3 regions of the Runella sp. genome follow, and region 1 is predicted to be linked to each of the others. Evidence: riboswitches for the same ligand, from Rfam matches in the RefSeq annotation. Region 1 holds a riboswitch; each other region holds the start of a gene.
The links. A riboswitch is a leader RNA that binds a small molecule or an ion and turns the genes downstream of it on or off. The one in region 1 is predicted to bind cobalamin.

Region 2: another riboswitch for cobalamin. It lies ahead of metE (5-methyltetrahydropteroyltriglutamate--homocysteine S-methyltransferase); the one in region 1 lies ahead of ACQY73_RS21410 (DUF6580 family putative transport protein).
Region 3: another riboswitch for cobalamin. It lies ahead of ACQY73_RS03225 (TonB-dependent receptor plug domain-containing protein); the one in region 1 lies ahead of ACQY73_RS21410 (DUF6580 family putative transport protein).

What each region holds. Positions count from the first base shown of each region.
Region 1 is NZ_OZ257252.1:5,074,997-5,081,323, forward strand. Features, by position in the region: gene ACQY73_RS21395 (YqgE/AlgH family protein) at 1-493, opposite strand, end outside; gene bioB (biotin synthase BioB) at 582-1,556, opposite strand; gene ACQY73_RS21405 (diphthine--ammonia ligase) at 1,568-2,269, opposite strand; gene ACQY73_RS21410 (DUF6580 family putative transport protein) at 2,269-2,859, opposite strand; cobalamin riboswitch at 2,908-3,126, opposite strand; gene ACQY73_RS21415 (hypothetical protein) at 3,284-3,976, opposite strand; gene ACQY73_RS21420 (hypothetical protein) at 4,291-5,160, opposite strand; gene ACQY73_RS21425 (hypothetical protein) at 6,155-6,327, opposite strand, start outside.
Region 2 is NZ_OZ257252.1:695,472-701,798, reverse strand. Features, by position in the region: gene ACQY73_RS03170 (hypothetical protein) at 1-168, shown strand, start outside; partial or broken gene ACQY73_RS03165 (RHS repeat domain-containing protein) at 263-610, shown strand; gene ACQY73_RS03160 (acyl-CoA thioesterase) at 716-1,114, opposite strand; gene metE (5-methyltetrahydropteroyltriglutamate--homocysteine S-methyltransferase) at 1,294-3,603, opposite strand; cobalamin riboswitch at 3,695-3,830, opposite strand; gene ACQY73_RS03150 (hypothetical protein) at 4,056-4,337, opposite strand; gene ACQY73_RS03145 (DUF6686 family protein) at 4,937-5,308, shown strand; gene ACQY73_RS03140 (Fur family transcriptional regulator) at 5,403-5,882, shown strand; gene ACQY73_RS03135 (DoxX family protein) at 6,012-6,327, opposite strand, start outside.
Region 3 is NZ_OZ257252.1:714,430-720,756, forward strand. Features, by position in the region: gene ACQY73_RS03215 (TonB-dependent siderophore receptor) at 1-2,247, opposite strand, end outside; gene ACQY73_RS03220 (DUF6686 family protein) at 2,371-2,700, opposite strand; cobalamin riboswitch at 3,059-3,265, shown strand; gene ACQY73_RS03225 (TonB-dependent receptor plug domain-containing protein) at 3,374-5,293, shown strand; gene ACQY73_RS03230 (YncE family protein) at 5,283-6,327, shown strand, end outside.

The DNA.
Region 1 (6,327 bases):
GTAAAACCGCCCTCCAAAATTGATCGACCGGCGTATCGAATATAAATCCGGCATCAGTATTGGATACGATCCAGGCGTTTTTACTGAGTTCATCATCAAGCTGCCCTGCCGACCAACCCGAATAACCAATGAAAAAACGCAAATCCCGCTCGGTTATTTTGCCAACATTGAGTAGGCTCGTAATTTGTTCAAAATCACCACTCCAATACAAATTTTCACCTACGGGAACAGCGTCTTCCAGAAAAGGTAATCGGTGAAGAAAATGTAAAGTATTCTGTTCTACCGGTCCACCCAAATAGAGAGGCATATTGTTCACAACGGGTTCTTTGAGGACATCGTTGAGGTGCAGGTTGGTTGTTTGATTAAAAACCAAACCAAAGGTCCCGTTTTCGTTATGCTCACACAAAAATACGACGCTCCGCTCAAAATTGGGGTCTCCCAAAAATGGCTCGGCAATCAGCAATTTTCCTTTGGCGGGTTTTAGCGGGGGCATTTTGTAATGATTCAGCGTCTCTTTTAGGGAGATAACGAAATAAAAGTCAAAAATAGTGGATTTTCAAGAACAAATGAGCACAGGAAGATCAAACAGTTTCCAATTTTTGTTCTTTAAAGGCAGGGCGGGGTCTGATATTTAAGAGATGGAACATATCTTGGTCGGCATCAACGCTCGAATTGGGAGTCGTCAGTAATTTATCGCCTGCAAAAATAGAGTTAGCCCCCGCCATAAAACAAAGCGCCTGCTCTTCCATTGTCATATTGACGCGGCCTGCCGAGAGTCGAACCATTGCTTTGGGCATGAGAATACGAGCCGTGGCGATCATCCGGATCATGTCCCAAACAGATACGCGCTTTTGATGCTCCAACGGTGTGCCTTCTACCGCTACGAGCGCGTTCACCGGCACTGACTCAGGTGGTTGAGGGAGCGACGCCAAGGTATACAGCATTGCAATGCGGTCATCATGCGTTTCTCCCATGCCTATAATGCCACCCGCGCAAGCTGAAATCCCCGCTTTCTGAACATGATGGATGGTTTGAAGTCGGTCATCGTAGGTACGGGTAGAAATAATATCGCCGTAAAATTCTTCGCTGGTGTCCAAGTTATGATTGTAGGCGTAAAGCCCTGCATCTTTGAGTTTCTCGGCCTGTGTTTCGGTCAGCATTCCCAGGGTGCAACAAACTTCCATGTCTAATCGGTTAACGCCTTTGACCATTTCCAATACATTGTCAAAGTCGCGGTTATCGCGTACTTCGCGCCAAGCAGCACCCATGCAAAAACGCGTACTTCCGGCTTCTTTGGCACGTTTGGCGGCGGCCAATACTTCTTCCACAGGCATTAATTTGTGGGTTTGCACTCCCGTATGGTAACGTGCGGCCTGTGGGCAGTAGGCACAATCTTCGGGACAACCACCTGTTTTAACAGAAAGTAACGTACACACCTGCACTTCCTGAGGGTCGTGGTGTTGGCGATGAACCGTAGCGGCTTGGTAGATCAATTCCAATAACGGTGATTCGTAAATTTCGCGTACCGCGTCTTTTGATAACGTAGGTGTCAACATATTCAATGGCTTTAAATAGGCAGCAAATCTGTGAAAAAATAAGTAGAAGTCAGCGCTTCTCCCGCTGCATTTTGGAAATGATAGGTTTTCTCTACCGTCTCTCCTTTTTGAAAATCAATGGGTTGCGCAAAATAAGGCGCCTCAAAAACGAAGGTGTGAAATTCGCCGTTTTCGCCGCAAGGGTCGATTGTTTGGGGTAAGTCTCTGACAAAATCACGATCCAGGATTCGACCGCAAAAAGATTTATCCAATAGATTTCCATTTACGCTGACCACGATAGTTTTGAAACCTAACTCCCAAAACTCTTCCAATAGTTCAAGCGAAGGGCGTTTCCAGAGTGGAAAAATGCCTTGCATTCCTAGTTGATTCAGTTGGTTTTCGCGGTAAATCCGCAAATCTTCCAGAAAAATATCACCGAAGATGGATTTCTCAATGCCTGCCTTAGCCAATGGTTGAAGTATTTCGGCCATGCGGCTCCGGTATTCTTCCATAGAAGTAGTTTCGGGAAGACGCAGTTTGAGCAACTCAATGCCAAGGTGTTGGGCCTGTTGGTCAAGTAATTCCTCTCGTACGCCGTGCATCGAAACCCGTCGAAAGGAATCATTAAGGGAAGTCAGGAGGTAACGAACGTCATAGCTTTTATTTTGCAAACTATGATAAAGCGCCAACGCCGAATCTTTTCCTCCCGACCAATTCATTAAGGCCTGCTGCATTATTCGGCAAAAGCAAGTTTTGGAAAACGAACTTTGAGTAATTCAAATCCGCCAAACAGCAGGGCGCTGTAAGCCAACGTTCCTGCCAGGAAATTACGCATGAACGGAAATCCTTGGGTTAAGCATTGGACAAAGCCGGCCCAATCACGCGTAAGTGGCAATCCGGTGCGCAGGTCGGTGCCGCCGCTGAGCCACACGCTGCTATCTGACAACATCCAATGAGATAATGTGGCAACGATGGCGGCAAGAACAATGTTTTTCACATTGATTTTCTTTAGCAGCATTTTTCCGTAAAAAACGATCAGCGCGAAAATGCCGTATACCCAATACCAACCGTTATAAATAATGCCGTATTGACCCTTATAGATAACGGCATTGATGATCAGATCACTGATAAGGAGCGTGAGAAGCGGAAACGCAAAAGCTTTCCAACGCGTAGTAAAATAAGCGCCGCTGAAAAGCCCCATCGCGCCAAGGGGAGTGAAGTTGGATACGGGCGAGAGTTGTGCAACGTTTAAAATGCGAATCAGCGCTACGGCTAAAATAAAGCACAATAGCGTCAAAAGACGAGGATTGAGTGTTTGTTTCATATCAGTTTGTAAAATAATCGGTTTGGCTGCGCATCCTCCGTGCACGGCGACTGAAAACAGCATTGGGCAGGTCTCCTGACTTATTTCATCGCCCTTGCACCTTCCCGATTTTCGGTTTGAAAACCAGTGGTTTAAGCAGTTATTAAGAGCGACGTTAAATGAAACTCACAGTTGCGGGGACAGTTTCCGTTTTGCACGAAATTCCCTTTTAAGCCGTCAAAGCCCGCCACGAAGCAGGCATGAGGCACCCAAGACTTAGGCAAAGGTAACGAGAAGTCAGTAGTGAGGAGCGAGAAAGAAGGATTTATTTTTTTGTGGAAAAGGCCAATGGTTCAAATAATAGAAGCCTATGATTTGAACCATTTTATTATTGAGCCGGGGCGTAGAACCTACTGTGAATGCTATTGTCAAAACGAGTATCTCACTATTGTTTTAATGAAATTTCACGATCATAAAACTCCATAATTTTTATTACATCACCTTCGATAGAATAATCCAGCTGATTTGATTTGACAAAATCTTTAATTGCAGATTCTTTGTCGTTTAAAATCGCTAAAATATCCGACTTTTTTCGTTTAATGTATTGGATTTTCTCATTTTTAATTACGTATAATTTCTCTTCACGAACAAAGCTTGATGCTTTTGTTACTGAGCCAAAATCGGTTGGCGTTATGATCTTAGTATAGATTTTTTTGAGGAGTTTTATATTGCCATCATACAAAACCTGATAAAAATGACGATTATTCCATTCGCCGATTGCAGGGAAATTACACCGAAAAATGTTGCCGTTTAATTTAAATTCTGTTATGTGAGAAGCATCAAATCGTAATAGTTTTGCATTGGATGATTGCTCATACTCGAATTCATCTTTAAAGGTATCATACCTCGCTTTTGAGTATTGTTGCCATTTTTCATTCTGCCTTAATTTGACTTCTCCGGCGGTAAACTGATCTTCCATATAAGGTGAACCTTCTACGTCCACATACTTACTTTCTACCATTAATATGCCATCGGCTTTTTTTACAAAAACACCTTGTCCAGCTAAATTAATAGAATAATAGAATGCCATAATAAATATTGCAAACTTTATTTTTAAATTATCCAATAAATGCTTCATGAAAATAAAAATATTAAAAACAATACTAATCCATATAAAAGAAAATAAATAAAAAATGACTTCTTTTTATTATTGAAATTTCTGCTCTCTTTATAAAGTATGCTATATCTGAACAACAACCCAATAGCCAATAATACTCCTCCCAAAATACCTAAAAAATTAATTGAAAATGGAGAAAAAGTGACATTGTAAATGAAAATAACTAGACCTGATAAGGAAATGATTTTAGCTGAAATTTTAGAGTTCATACCTTTATTTAATTTTATCAACTTTATACCATTAAGATATAAAGTTGATAGTTATACATTTATTATTTATCTGCCATATTTGTCCTCACAATCCATAACCCCATCCCGATATGTTAATTCAATAAGGTTTTTGGTTTGAAAGTAGATAAGAGTGGCTCCAAGCGCACAACCACTTCCTGCAAGCCCACCTACAACAACAAAAGCGTGCCCAGCTAACGGTCCAGTTAAACCAGCTGCCCAACTGCCCGCCTCGACACCAACAGCACCACACCCAATAAGTGATTCTAAATAAACTACCCAAGCGATATTTAATGAAGCATTCTTTATTCCAAGTTTAATTTGTTTACATTCTTCAAGTTTTGCTTGATTATATCCGGTTGCAGCATTTTCACCAGGATTTGGCTCTTTAAATTGCCCATCGCTACAATAGTCACAATTATTAAAAAAGCAATTTGGACAAAGATCGCTTACATTCCTACGAATTTGTGATGAGTTATCCCATCTTTCAATTGTCTTTAAAAGCAGATCCATTCGTTCTTCAGAAGGTAAAGAAAGTAACTCAGGATATTTGCTGATAATTAGTGCTCGTTTTTTTTGTATATCATTTTCTAACTTTTCATATGCTGACCAACTCTCAAAACCTAACTCATTTACTATTAAAGCTTTATTTTTAAGAGTGAGCTTTGGATCTTTTCCCCAAGTTTGTATCTTTTTAAGAGAGCTGTCCACTCGCTCAAAAGTCCTCAAATCTCTTTGCCGATATATAACTTTATAGCGGACTTCTTCGGTAGAAGAAAGAAAACTTAAAAAATCTTTATCTTTTAAGAGTTTATCTGCTGTAAGTTGAGGCGCAGATTCCAATTGCCGGTCACAACTCATTGAGATAAAAAATGTTATAATTACTGTTAAAAATGACTTTATGTAAGTCTTTTTCATAAATTTGCCTTGGTTTTATGGTTAAACATGAAACTGCACTCGAGCCCCAACTCTCGTCGCCAAACTGGATTGGGGCTTATTTTTTCTTACTCTCTTATAGGCTTTTCAGAAACCGCCTTTTGTTGCTGCGCTTCAACGATGCAAACATAGGGGTTCAAATTCTTTCAAAATAGAGCAAAACTACCTCAAAGAATGAGGTATAATTCCCTCAAAATGGAGCCATTTCACTACTTTTTTTGAACAAGTTTGAGCAGGTTTAAAAATGCCTGCTGTTAGATAACAAAGTGCCATAACGTAAGGCAACCGTCAAGACGTAGCTTGTAGGTGGTGATGAAGTCTTTGTAGTTGGGTACACTTTGGGTGTGATACGCATCACTTTGGCGATCTCAACGATGGTGAGGGCCTCACAGCACTTGACATAAATCAAGTTTTCGTTCGCGCTTAATGGCAAGGAGTAGCAGAATGGAGAATGGATATATTTTTGTATTGCAAGAAGACTATTTAATACACTTTTGGGATTGTAAACTAAAATATAAGGCTCCGGATGAAAAAAGCCTTGATATTTAACTCTGTTATTCTTGTCTATAATTAATATCGTAGGATAATTGCTTATTCCGAGATTTGCAGCAAAGGCACGATTTGTGAATATATTTTTGAATTTAAAATTGACTTTAGATTCTGCTACTTTAATCCTTTTGTTAAAATTTTCATTAGGTAAGGCTACGTTTAAAGCATAGAAAGATACACTAGGATTGGTTTGGTATTTTTCTCTAAATTAGTCAGAAGCAGGGTGTTTTTTAAAACAGGAACTACAGCCGGTATGCCATATTTCAATAATTTTGACTTTCCCTTTGCCTAATTTTATCGACTCTCCTTTCATATCAACGAATTCTTGATTGGGAAGCCCTTTGTTGACGTATGGATTTGATGAATTGATAAAAGCTAAATAGTTTGGATAAAGTATTAAGCCGGAAAATAATAGTATTAAAAAAAGTCATAATTTTTTTAGTTTTACTAAAACTTCAGATGATGCAAAACTTAAAATTATTAAAAATGGCAAAGGGTAAATGTGGTTTAATTCTTGGCCATAAAAAACAGCCATACCTATAATCATCAAAGGGAATGGTAAAAGGATAATATTTTTTGCCAAATATTCAATTCTAGCAC
Region 2 (6,327 bases), 3.8 Mb from region 1:
TTAGAGGTTTGGAAAAAAGTTGTGGAAGTATTAAACATTTTCAAAGGTCAGTTTGACCATCTTTTAACCTATTGGGCATTATGGGATGAGGAATCTCAAGAAAATTGGTTTAGCATCACGCCCCTTGTAAGAGGTTATTTGGGAAAACAGCAAAATAAAGAATTGTAATAACTGGCAGCGTTATTGAGTTGAACGGCTTTAATGGTTGGGCTCCCACGAAGAAGGGTGCATTGCCTATTCCTCCCCTACAGGGGGAGGTCAGGTGGGGGTTTATGAGTATAACTACACTGACCATCTGGGGAATTTGAGGTTAAGCTTTCGTGATAGCCTCACGGCGGGCGCACCGCCTGTAATTACGCAGCAGAATCATTATTCGCCTTTTGGTCTTAGCCTGCAAGGTCTTGATTTTCAAAACGTAACTCCAGACAATTTCAAATACAGTCAAAACGAACAGCAGAGTGATTTTGGCCTAAATTTGTATGATTTTGGGGCAAGGTTCTCCGACCCAACTATCGGTAATCGTTTTTGGCAGCAAGATCCTTTGGCGGAAATATCAAGGCGTTTTTCTCCCTATCTTTACGCTAATGCCAACCCCATGCGATTTATTGACCCCGATGGGTTGAGTGCACAGGATGTGGATACGTATACCCTGAGTGATGGCACAACCGTAAGTGTAAGTATCCCGTTTTCCGGAAATCAGTACATGAAAGAAGAATTATGCAGGATTACTTTTAAGGATGGTGATGGGATTTTTATCCTCATCAATGGCCACAAACGTAAATGTGCCTTCAATGGCTTTTTCGCGGTGTTCTTCGTACATCTGTTCTACGTATACTTCTACCGTCACCTGCATACTCGTACGACCTATGTGATGAACGAAGCCGATCAACTCAACGATGGTGCCGTGAGGAATTGCTTTCTTGAAATCGATCTTGTCGGAAGAAACCGTTACGAAACGCTGACGACTGAACCGCGTTGCTGTAATAAAAGCCACTTCGTCCATCCATTGCATGGCCGTGCCGCCGAATAGCGTGTCATAATGGTTGGTTGTATTGGGAAAAATTGCCTTGAAAACATGCGTTTCGGCTTTTTTGATTTGTTCTTCGTAAGTCATGGGAATAATGGTTGGGTACGTGGGCGTTCGGCTTCTTGGCAAAACCGTTTGTTTCTCCAAGAAGCAATTACGTCAAAGGTATAGTAAATTTACAACACAAATGCGTGTTTGGAAGGTGGGAGAGATTTGGAAAGTTTTTTAAAACTTTCCAAATCATATATGAATAGTTAAAATCGGTATTACGATTCCTGAGCGATACCTTTACGTATTTTGCCGGCGGCTTTTACCATATTTTTGAGCGCGATCTCGGTTTCCGGCCATTTGCGGGTTTTGAGCCCGCAGTCGGGATTTACCCACACATTTTGGGCGGGAAGCACCGTCAGGGCTTTTTCCAACAAACTCACCATTTCTTCCACCGTAGGCACACGGGGACTGTGAATGTCGTACACCCCCGGCCCGATCTCATTTGGATAATTGAAATCCGCGAATGCATCCGGCAATTCCATCTGCGAACGGGACGTTTCAATGCTAATGACATCGGCATCCATCGCGGCAATGCTTTCAATAATATCATTGAACTCCGAATAACACATGTGCGTATGGATTTGGGTTTCATCCCGCACCGACGACGATGCCACCCGAAAAGCTTTCACAGCATTGTCCAAGTATGCTTTCCGGTCGCTTCGGCGCAATGGCAAGCCCTCTCTGAGGGCTGCTTCGTCAATTTGAATGATCTTGATACCTGCCTGTTCCAGATCAGAAACCTCATCGCGAATTGCCAACGCCAGTTGAAGCATGGTTGCGCTGCGAGGTTGGTCATCACGCACAAACGACCATTGCAGAATGGTGATCGGTCCCGTTAACATCCCTTTCATGTACTTCTGCGTAAGCGATTGGGCATAGGTAGCCCATCGCACGGTCATGGGATGCAAACGCTCAATGTCGCCGTAAATAATGGGCGGCTTGACGCAACGCGAACCGTAACTTTGCACCCAACCGTTTTGACTGAATACGTATCCTTCCAACAATTCGCCGAAGTATTCGACCATGTCGTTTCGTTCAAATTCGCCATGAACCAATACGTCCAGTCCGAGTTCTTCCTGCCACAAAACGGCTTTTTGAATATAGGTTTCAATGGCCGATTCGTACCGGTCCTGCGTTATCAGACCCTTTTTGTAGTCAGCACGAAGCACACGTACGTCGTCAGTTTGGGGAAAAGACCCAATCGTCGTTGTTGGAAACAAGGGTAAATTCAGCAATGCTTTTTGCTTGCTTTGTCTTATCTCAAATGGGCTTTGGCGTTGCGTGTCAGCTTCGCTCAATGCGGTTATTCGTTGTTTTACCTGTGGTTTATGGATCAAAGGAGACGACTGTCGACTTTTAACGGCAAGCTGATTTTGAGCCAACAATGCAGGGTTCCCGATTATCGAAATTTCGTGTAACTCGTTTATTTCCTGCAGTTTTTGTTTGGCAAAAGCCAGCCAATTTTTGATCTCGGCGGGTAGTTGCGTTTCTTCTTTTTCAAGTTCCAGATCACAAGGAGAATGCAGTAACGAGCAGGAAGGTGCGATCATCATGCGTTCAATACCTAATTTAGACACCGCTTTTTGAATGAACGCCAGCGATTTGGCATAATCATTTTTCCAGATATTTCGCCCGTCAACCAAGCCTATTGACAACGACATGGGTTCTTTGATGGCTGTTAACAGGTCGTCAAATTGGCTTGGAAAACGAACTGCATCTACGTGCAACGCACAAACAGGCAAATGTGAAACGGTCAGAATATTATCACGCAAACCGTCAAAATAGGTTGTCAGCAAGGTTTTTAATTGCGGAAATTTGCTGCGGATAGTTCCGTAGGCCAAGCGTAACGCGTCTTTTTCTTTATAGGTTAGATCCAACGCCAGACAGGGTTCGTCAAATTGAATCCAAACTGCGCCCGCCTTTTGGAGGCGTTCCAAGATTTCGTAGTAAACGGGCAATAATTGGGGTAATAATTCCAAACGGTGGAACCCTTCTTCCTTCTCTTTACCAAGCAACAAATAAGAAATTGGCCCTATCAAAACAGGTTTTGTTACAATGCCCAATTGAAGCGCTTCTTCAAATTCATTGAAAATCTTATCAGACGAAAGCGTAAAGGTTTGGTCTTTGGTAAATTCAGGAACTATATAATGGTAGTTGGTATCAAACCACTTGGTCATTTCCATCGCTTTGATATCAAGGCCGTCTTTTTGATAACCGCGCGCCATGGCAAAATACAGATCAAGCGCATTGTTTTGCGGATTGGCCGACAGTACCGCTTGATAACGACGCGGGATTGCGCCCAATGTCAAACTCAGATCAAGCACATGGTCATAAAGCGAAAAATCGTTGGAAGGAATAAGGTCAATCCCCGTTTCCTGTTGTAATTGCCAATTATGGCGACGAATGGCAGCGCCCGTTTCGAGCAACGTTTGTTGTGAAATGTTGCCTACCCAATAAGATTCACAGGCTTTTTTGAGTTCACGGCGGCCACCGATGCGGGGATAGCCAAGATTGTTTTTAAGCATACGCGTAAAAGGATGTTGGTGTAACAATAAATTTTGAAAAACTTATTGTCCTTTCCTTTTGCCTGACAATTGCTTCAGGTCGTGAAAGCATTGGTCAATTCGTTAGGAGGCAAGTATCTCGGCTTGCAGCTATTCGTAGCTGCTTACGGTTGCACGTCAGCTCGTGATTTACACACGATTCCTTTTTAATGTTGAAGTCATCAACAACCCCAAAACGGCAATAACTTGAAAGAACTGAGGCAAAGATAAAGTGAGTAATTTTTAAAAGATATAATAACTGCTTTAACTGCTATAAATTGGATATTATATCTTTTAAATTAATTATTAACGATTAATATTTAACTATAGCAATATATAATTGATAAAATATCTTCTGGTGAAATGGCCCGATTGGCCGATTTTACTCAAACGGTTCTTGCGTTTTTGAAAGAAATTGAAAATCGCTGCGCAGATCAGGCAACAGAATTTTGTATATTGTCATTTTGTGAAATGGGTTGACTGTTAGGTGTTTTCCATGCCCAACGGGCCAAAAATAATCTCAATACGTCCGTAAATAGCCACGAAATATCCGTTTCTGCAATGGAATTTTGGCCATTGATGAGCGTTTTCCAGAACCAATCTTCCGTTTGAAAACCGTTGACCAACGGAACCAAAATAGAAAGCACTTCGCCGATATAAAGGTAATTGCGCGTCAGCTTTGCGTCAGTTTCCCAAAAAAGCCCTGCGATGGTCAATAAAAGGAAACGGCTTAAAAAAAGTTAAAAATAAAATTTTACTATTTATTTATAATTGGTCTAAATAAAATATTTATCTTTGTGTCATCATTCATTTGTGATGTGCAAGGCGGTCGAGGAGAGTTTCATTACTGCATAAACCGGTAAACAGGCAGGGAGTAAGGAAACGAAAAGGAAAGGGATTGCGGCAAGTTTTTGACGAAAATTCAATCGAATGAATAAAAGATTTTAGAGTTCATGTTCAAGGAGGTTGTAGAGGTGAGTCACTTCATTTCTACATAGATCAACGGTACTCGTGCTGAAAATTTTCAGCACGAGCCTTATCTCAACCTGAAAAAAAGCTTTTAAATGTGTATGTGAAATTGATGATTGACTGAATTCATTATTCTTTTTGAAGACCTGAATTTTACAATTTTCTCCCCTTCGTCGGCTAAATTGATTTGATTGTGTTTGGTTCTGCAAAAGGAGGATATTAAAACAATAAATAGCCCAAAAGCATCTCTATTGATAACCAGTTAAGCCCTTAGCCAAGCTTCGTTTCCTGAAGAATCGGAGCTTGGCTAAGGCACAACGCATTGCCGCATCAACAAGACGAAGTTATGGATCCATCAGAGAAAGAATGTACATTTGAGATCAGTGCAGAAAGCCGATTGGGTCGCGTATATCGTTGCCGTTTTCACGGTCATTTTCAAATCGAGTTCGGGCAAATGTTACTTACCTATTTTGACATTTGGTCGCTTGAATTCTTTGCGGATGAAATTGGAAGCATTGACTCAAAAGATGAAAGCAATTACTGCACTTACCTTCGACGTAAAATCATCTTCCAACCCATCGGCAGTGCATGCGTATATGGATTCATGCCGCACGAGATCAATGATTTGCAGGGACTGATGGCGCAGGCAACGAGCTTTTTGGATCTGGAAGCCTATTTGCAGCGTAAGGGTATTTCTTTTCGGAAAGAAAAGGAATGACTGTATACATCTAATCATACAATTTAATTGTATTTATTCTAAATAAAATTAACTTTGTGGCGTCGATACATCAGTTAGTTTTATTCATTTGAATATGCAAAATTCACATCTCCAGGCAGCTACGCTGCGACTTGACCAGTTTTTGGAGTTGAAAGGCTACCGCCGCACTCAGGAACGCTACACCATATTGGAGGAAATATATTCGCATCAAGATCATCATCATTTTGACGCTCACCAACTTCGGGAAATACTGTTAAGCAAAGGGTTCCATCTCAGCATGGCTACCATTTACAATACACTGGAGCTTTTTGCCGATGCAGGCTTGATCAAAAAACATCAATTCGGTACTACTGCTTCCTCGAACTATGAACGTACACTCGGCAGCCGTCAGCACGATCATGTAGTGTGTCTGGATTGCCATCATGTGAAAGAGTTTTGTGATCCGCGTATGGCTACCATTGAAAACACCGTGGGAGATTGGTTTCAGACGCGGGTTTTACAGCACTCTTTGGTTTTTTATGGTCATTGTACCGACGAGTTATGTTGCCATAAAATAGAGAAGAATACTAATTAATTTTGCCGATGCCGTATTTTATCCTATTCTCCCGTTATTAAAGCAGCATTGGCAATTAGGTGTTAAGTGCAACAATATCTGCCACCAAAAAGGGAGCCACAACGGCTCCCTTTTTGGTGGCAGATATTGTTAGTGTGGGTGATTTTTCATCCATTCATCCATCGAGAATTTGCCCGAACCAATGACCAGAAAGATCATCAATAGAATGAGAGTGGTCAACGAAAGCCAAAGCTCAGAATTGAGGTAAGAAAAGCCCCGCGTTAGGTTGACAAAGAATACCGCTACGAATAAAATCGGCAATTGAAAAATGATCGCCAATCGGGTTTGACATCCCAACGCAATCAAAAAACCTCCCATTAAGTGCGCAAAAGCGACGTAATGTACCGCAATGACCGAACTCAACGTAAAATTAATGTCATTGACCAATTCGGAAATCTGTGAGGTA
Region 3 (6,327 bases), 3.8 Mb from region 1:
AGTAGTATTAAACAGGTTATTCACATTCAGTGCTATACCGAATTTTCCGAATTGATAGGAAGCAGCGGCGTCAAAACGAGTATAGCTTGGCATACTTGGATCAATCGTTTTATCATATTCAGCATACCAGGCCGTACGACCCGCCGCGTGTGAAATACCCAATGAAAGCCCCAGTCCCTTCACATTTCCTTCCGGTACGCGGTAGCTCAACCATGCATTGGCAATGTGCCTGTCTGTACCGGCCAATTGTTTGTTCAACTGCTTATTTTCCGTGTCTTTCGTTACTTTCGCATCTGTGTAGGCGTAGTTCATGGTCACATCCAAGCCGGAAAACAACTGCCCCCGCACGTCAAATTCCAATCCTGATGTTTTGGTTTGTCCTAACTGGACAGAGAAATATTGATGGGCGGGGTCGGGTGTCAATACATTATTTTTGGTGATCTGATACCCCGCTACAGAGGCTGTCCAGCGACCATCCAACCATTCGCGTTTCAGACCGATCTCTTTGTTATTTCCGGTCACCGGATCAAATTTCTTTCCTTCAAAAGTAGCTCCGGCCTGTGGAATGAACGATTGGTCAAGTACCGCATACACGCTCATATTTTTAGTAATGGAATAACTTAAACCTATTCTCGGGGTAAACTTACCGGCATTTACCTTGCCGGAATACGGGTCTTCATCTCCCGTAGAAGTATATCTGCCGGCGAGCGTCAGGCGCAGTTTTTCGTTGAATAATCTGAGTTCATCCTGGGCGTAGAAAGCGGTATAAAGGTTATTGTAATGCACCCCTCTTTCCTGCACGCTCTTGCTACGATCGAAAACGGGATAAGCTGATACCGGAACCTGACCATACACCGGGTTATTGACCAAGAAGGGAGTTGCACCCTTAAAATCTCCCCCCTGGCTCCAATCATGGTAAAAATCTTTATCACCCATGTCAACACCTGCCAACAGGCGGTGCTTAATGTTACCCGTATTGACATCGCCGTTGACAAAGAACTGACCGACACGGATTTGGCCGAGAATGTCCCATACCGACATAGCCCTCGTCAAGGTGTCACCCTTGATGCCGGATGGCCACAAGCTTGAACCAACTTGCGCAAAGTGCAGGTAGGCCAACTGGCCGGTAAATTTCCAATTGTCATTAATACTGTGTGACAAGGTCACAAAGAGCGATTGGTCATGGATTTTGGTAGGGGCCATGTTTGACTCCAGCGTCGAAAATTCGGCGGGAAGTTTGCCGATGCCGGTAGAAGAATACCCATACGCAGAGCCCAACGGCGACATATTAACGTACTGATAGGTATATTCCGTTGTCAGTGATGTTTTGGGATTGATCTGAAATTTAAGCACCGGAGCGATAGACACGCGATTGTTATATTCAAAATTGCGTTGCGTGCCTTTCATTTGTCCCATCAGGTTAAGTCTGTAAAGCACCTTGCCATCTTTACTCAACTTACCGTCAAAATCAAGCGTATTGCGGTAGGTGCCAAAACTCCCGATTGTCATACCGACTTCTGATTTGGTAATGCCCGTAGGTTTTTTAGTCACCACATTATAAAAACCGCTCGGTTCGCCGCCGGCAAGCATAAATCCGGCAGGGCCTTTTACAAACTCAATTCGCTCTACCATACTCATGTCCTCGTTGAGCGGCCCCCATGTTTCGGTGACGTTCATACCGTTTCTGAAAGCGGCAATTCTGGAACCTCGCATTACAATACGTGCATAGTTCTCCCAGTGTTCAGAACGGGTGGCACCGCTCACGTTGCGAATCACTCCTTCCTGCATGTCAAAGATCTGTTGATCCTGGAGTATTTGGCGAGTAATTACCTGAATATTCTGGGGAAGTTCGAGCAGCGGAGTTCTTAAACGTAAAGAAATAGAAGGATAATCAGAAACGTATTTGCCGGGATTAGCCGTTACCAATACTTCCTGAAGTTGTTGGCTGTTAGACGTCAATTCCAAATTTTCTTCCACTACCTGCCCTGCCGTCAGGGTAATTTTTTTTGACAACGTTGCTAAGCCTACAAAACTTGCCTGCAATGTGTAGCTTCCCGGTTTGATATTGGTAATTTCATAACGACCGTTGGTGTCTGCCACAGCTCCTTTATTGGCGCCTTTTAAAATAATATTGACAAATTCTGCCGCTTTGCCGTCGTTGGTAGTAATACTGCCTTTGATGGTTGCGTTTTGGGCCATTGCCCAAAACGTCAAAAATGATAGCGCTATCGCTAACCGAGTTCTCATTGTTTTGGTGGGTAAAAAGAGACGATTCATTAAAAAATATAATTAGTTAAAAATCTAAAGGGCAAAACATTACACATTCATTTTCAATCATTTACCACCCTTTTCGGCAAACAAGTGAAGCTTTTAATTGATATTTTTAAGCATCTTACGTGCCTCCACCGTCATGGATATCTCATTCATCAGGGTAAGCAATTCATCCATTTCAGAATAAGAAAAAAGAAGATAAAAATTTGACAGCGGCGTATAATGAATGAGTTCTTTTCCGTGAGGCGTAGAAAACGTTTCTACCATCTTTTTTTCGACCAATAACTGCCGAAACCACTCAAATTCGGTTTCATCCAAACAAAACATAAAATTTTTGTAAGCAATGTGATACATTTTACAGCTTTCACACACGCCTACGTATCCATAGTCTTTTTCAAGAAGTGTTTTGAACGGATGTTGATGGGTCATAATCGTTATTATTTGATGTATATCTACTGTCTATGATGTGGAATTTGAGTCGTTTTCGACTCGCCTCTATGCGCTCGTCTCTTTAGGAAGCAATGAGCAGTTATACAAAATAGACTTTCCAAGTTTTATTTATCAAGCTGTTAATAATCAACGGAATCACAAACTTGGAAAGTCTCATTTACTTCTGCTTAGTTACTCAATGATTATTTAGATTAATTTTAAATAATGGCCAAAGTAAGAGCCTATTTAGATTCAATCCAAACAATTGCCTCATTTTTTTGAAAATAATAGTAAAAACAAAGCCCTAAAATCGCCCCTGAATGGTATATCTATTTGGAGAAACGTCCGTTTTTACTATACCTTTGCAAAAGTTATTGGTGCCTGATGCCGCCTCTGTGTGTGCCGAATGGCTTAATAGGGAATCCCGTTCAACTCGGGGGCTGTTCCCGCAACTGTACGTTTCAGCAAGTTGTTGCTCACCTTTTAGTCACTGTTCTGTAAAATGAATGGGAAGACCCGCAACAATGAAACAAGCCAGGAGACCTGCCAACAATCATTCTTGACGAGTCCTTACGGGTAATGAGGAGACGTTGAGCGTTCGATTTCATATTCACTCTGTCATTCAACTACCTTGATTCACAAACTTTTACGGTTTGTCAATTACATACCTTTCGTGCTGTTGTTATTCACAGCGTCGTGGTTGTACGCCCAAAAAGAACAAAGTCTTTGCGAAGTGACCGTGCGCGGAGTCAGGCCCGAACGGTTCATGGTTGGTCAAAAAGTGCAGGAAATTGATTCGGTTCAATTGGCGCGCTTTCGCTACAGCACATTGGCTGATTTTCTGCAATTCCAAAGTTCGGCGGCCTTCAAAAGCTACGGTGCAGGACAGGCCACGAGCATTGCGTTTCGGGGCACATCCGCCAACCATACGGCGGTGCTTTGGAACGGTATAAATATCAATTTTCCTTCCTTGGGGCAAACTGACTTTTCGACCGTCCCGTTGGCGGGATTCGACGAAATGAGCGTACAATATGGCTCCGCTGCAAGTTGCGTTGGCACTGACGCCGTAGGCGGAAGTATTCAATTACGCTCCGTTCCCGATTTTAAACAAAAAGGCTTTCAAACACTCACCGCTTTTCGGGTTGAAAGCTCGGAAAATTATACCGGGCAGGTAGGTCTGCGTTTTCACCAAAACGTCGGCAAGAATTGGAAACTTTCAGGCAAAACGTTGCTTTACGGAAGCCGTTTTAATAATAATTTCGGTACTGAGCCACGGCGTACTTCCAACGGGGAAAGCTATTCGTTTGAACCGGCCCGAACCTCTCAAAAGGGAATTGTTCAGGATGTGTATTGGCAACATCAAAAAGGTAATCTGTTTTCGCTGAATCTCTGGCTGACCGACAATAATCTCACCATACAGCCCCAACAAATTCCGCTTCGTGAGGTCACCCGTACACAGGCCTACCGTGTATTAGGCTCGTATCAGATCGGTAAGACCCTGATACGTACGGGTTTCATTCGTGATATTACCGATTATGGCAAGGGTGAAAACCTTACCCCAAGTCACACCGAAATAGACCGTTTTATTCTCCGTACCGAGCACGATTTTTCGTGGATCCAAAGCTGCGACAAAGGTACAAACCTAAAGGTCGGAGCCGAATTGGTGCATTACAACGCCCGTGTAGATGGCTATGGTGAAGAAATCAAACAGGAAAATCGCGCCGATTTTTACGCGTTGCTTCGGCATCAGTTCAGTGGCAAACTCAGTGCTTCGCTCAATTTGCGTCAGGCATTGGTCACGCGCTATAACCCTCCCTTCAGTCCTTCGCTGGGCGTTGAATATACCCTTTTGACGCGTTCATTTACGAAACTCATTCTCAACGGAAATACATCGCTCAGTTATCGCGTACCAACGCTTAACGAGCGCTATTGGGTCAATTTGGGCAATCCTGACCTTCGCCCTGAGCGCGGTTTCAATAAAGAGATCGGTTTGGTTTGGAAACAACGTCTGACCGAAAACAGCCAATTTCAACTCTCTGCCACGGCATTCCATAACCTGATCGACGATTGGACGTACTGGAATCCGGACCGCAATTATCGGGTCGAAAACATTCAGCAAGTACTTACCAAGGGCCTTGAGATCACAGGTATTCTTAAAACAAAGTGGAATAAAATCCTGTTGGAAGCCAACCTGAATTATGGACTCACGAACGCCTCTCAACAAAAAATGTACGGCCCTTATACGCAGGATCTCATTGGCAAACAGCTTATTTACGTTCCGCGCCATGCGTTTGGCGGTACGCTTACGGCAAGTCGCGGCAAGGCATCACTCACGATTCAACAACAATACAATTCAGAACGATACAGCACCTTTGATCATTCGGGGAGGCCTTTTGCGCCTTATTATTTGCTGAATGCCGTGTTGAATTATCAACTCCAAAAGAGGAAATTCCGTACCGATCTGGCGCTTCAGGGCAATAATCTCACCAATACAGTTTATCCCAATCTAAAGAAAAATGCGATGCCGTTGCGCACGGTATCGCTCAATGTTATCATCTATTTTCAATCAAAACAAAAGTCAAATGAATCGTAATTCTCTGCTTATTATCAGCCTTTTATCACTTGGTTTTTCTGCCTGTAACACTTCTGACCCTGAACCGTCACAGCCTTACGACAACGGTGTTCTTATTCTAAATGCAGGAAATTTTTTAGACAATAACGGCTCTATTTCATTAGTACAGCGCACTTCTACCACTGCTTCTTTCGATATTTTTCAAAAAGAGAATAGCCGTACATTGGCGGGTGGTTTGGCCGATTACACGGAAGTCAACTCAAAAGGAATTATCCTTGTCGACAACTCGACGGCGGGAAAAGACATCATCGAGATCGTGGATGCGCGCACCTTCAAAAGCCTGTCTACCATTCCTTCAAGCGACATCGAAAACCCTCGTGTAGCGGTCAAAGCAACTGATACCAAAGCATATGTGACTTGCTGGGATGCTACCGGCGACTATTCTAATTTTTACAAAAGCCCCGGTTACGTAGCCGTTATTGATTTGACCACCAACAAATTGGCTAAAAAAATCACCGTACAAAACGGCGCAGAAAGCATTACGGTAATTGGCACCGAAGCATTTGTCGGAAATACGGGAACAGGCACAACAAAGATCACTGTCATCGATATTGCCACCGATGCGGTCAAACAAACGATTGAGATCGGGAAGAATCCTGCACTTTTAGGAGTGGATGCCAACAGCAAACTTTGGCTTTACGCGGGTGGAGAAATGGTACGGTTGAACACACAAACCAAAACCGTCGAAACACGCTTCAAGATCACCTCGCCCAACGCCTCAAAATCACCGAGTTCGTTCACATTGAGTGCCGATAAAAAGACATTTTATTTTACAAACTCATATTACGATGCCGCCGCAGATTACGTGCAAAGAGGTGAAACCTATAGCTTTTCCGTTGATGCAGCAGCGGTAGCAGCTGACAAGCCTTTCATCAATCGTCTCTTTTCAGGAGGTTTAGGTGTTGACCCACAAACGGGCACTATTTATGCCGGCGTGGTTCCTTCGTTCAAACAAGCGGGATATGTATTGCGCTATCAACCCAACGGAACGCTGA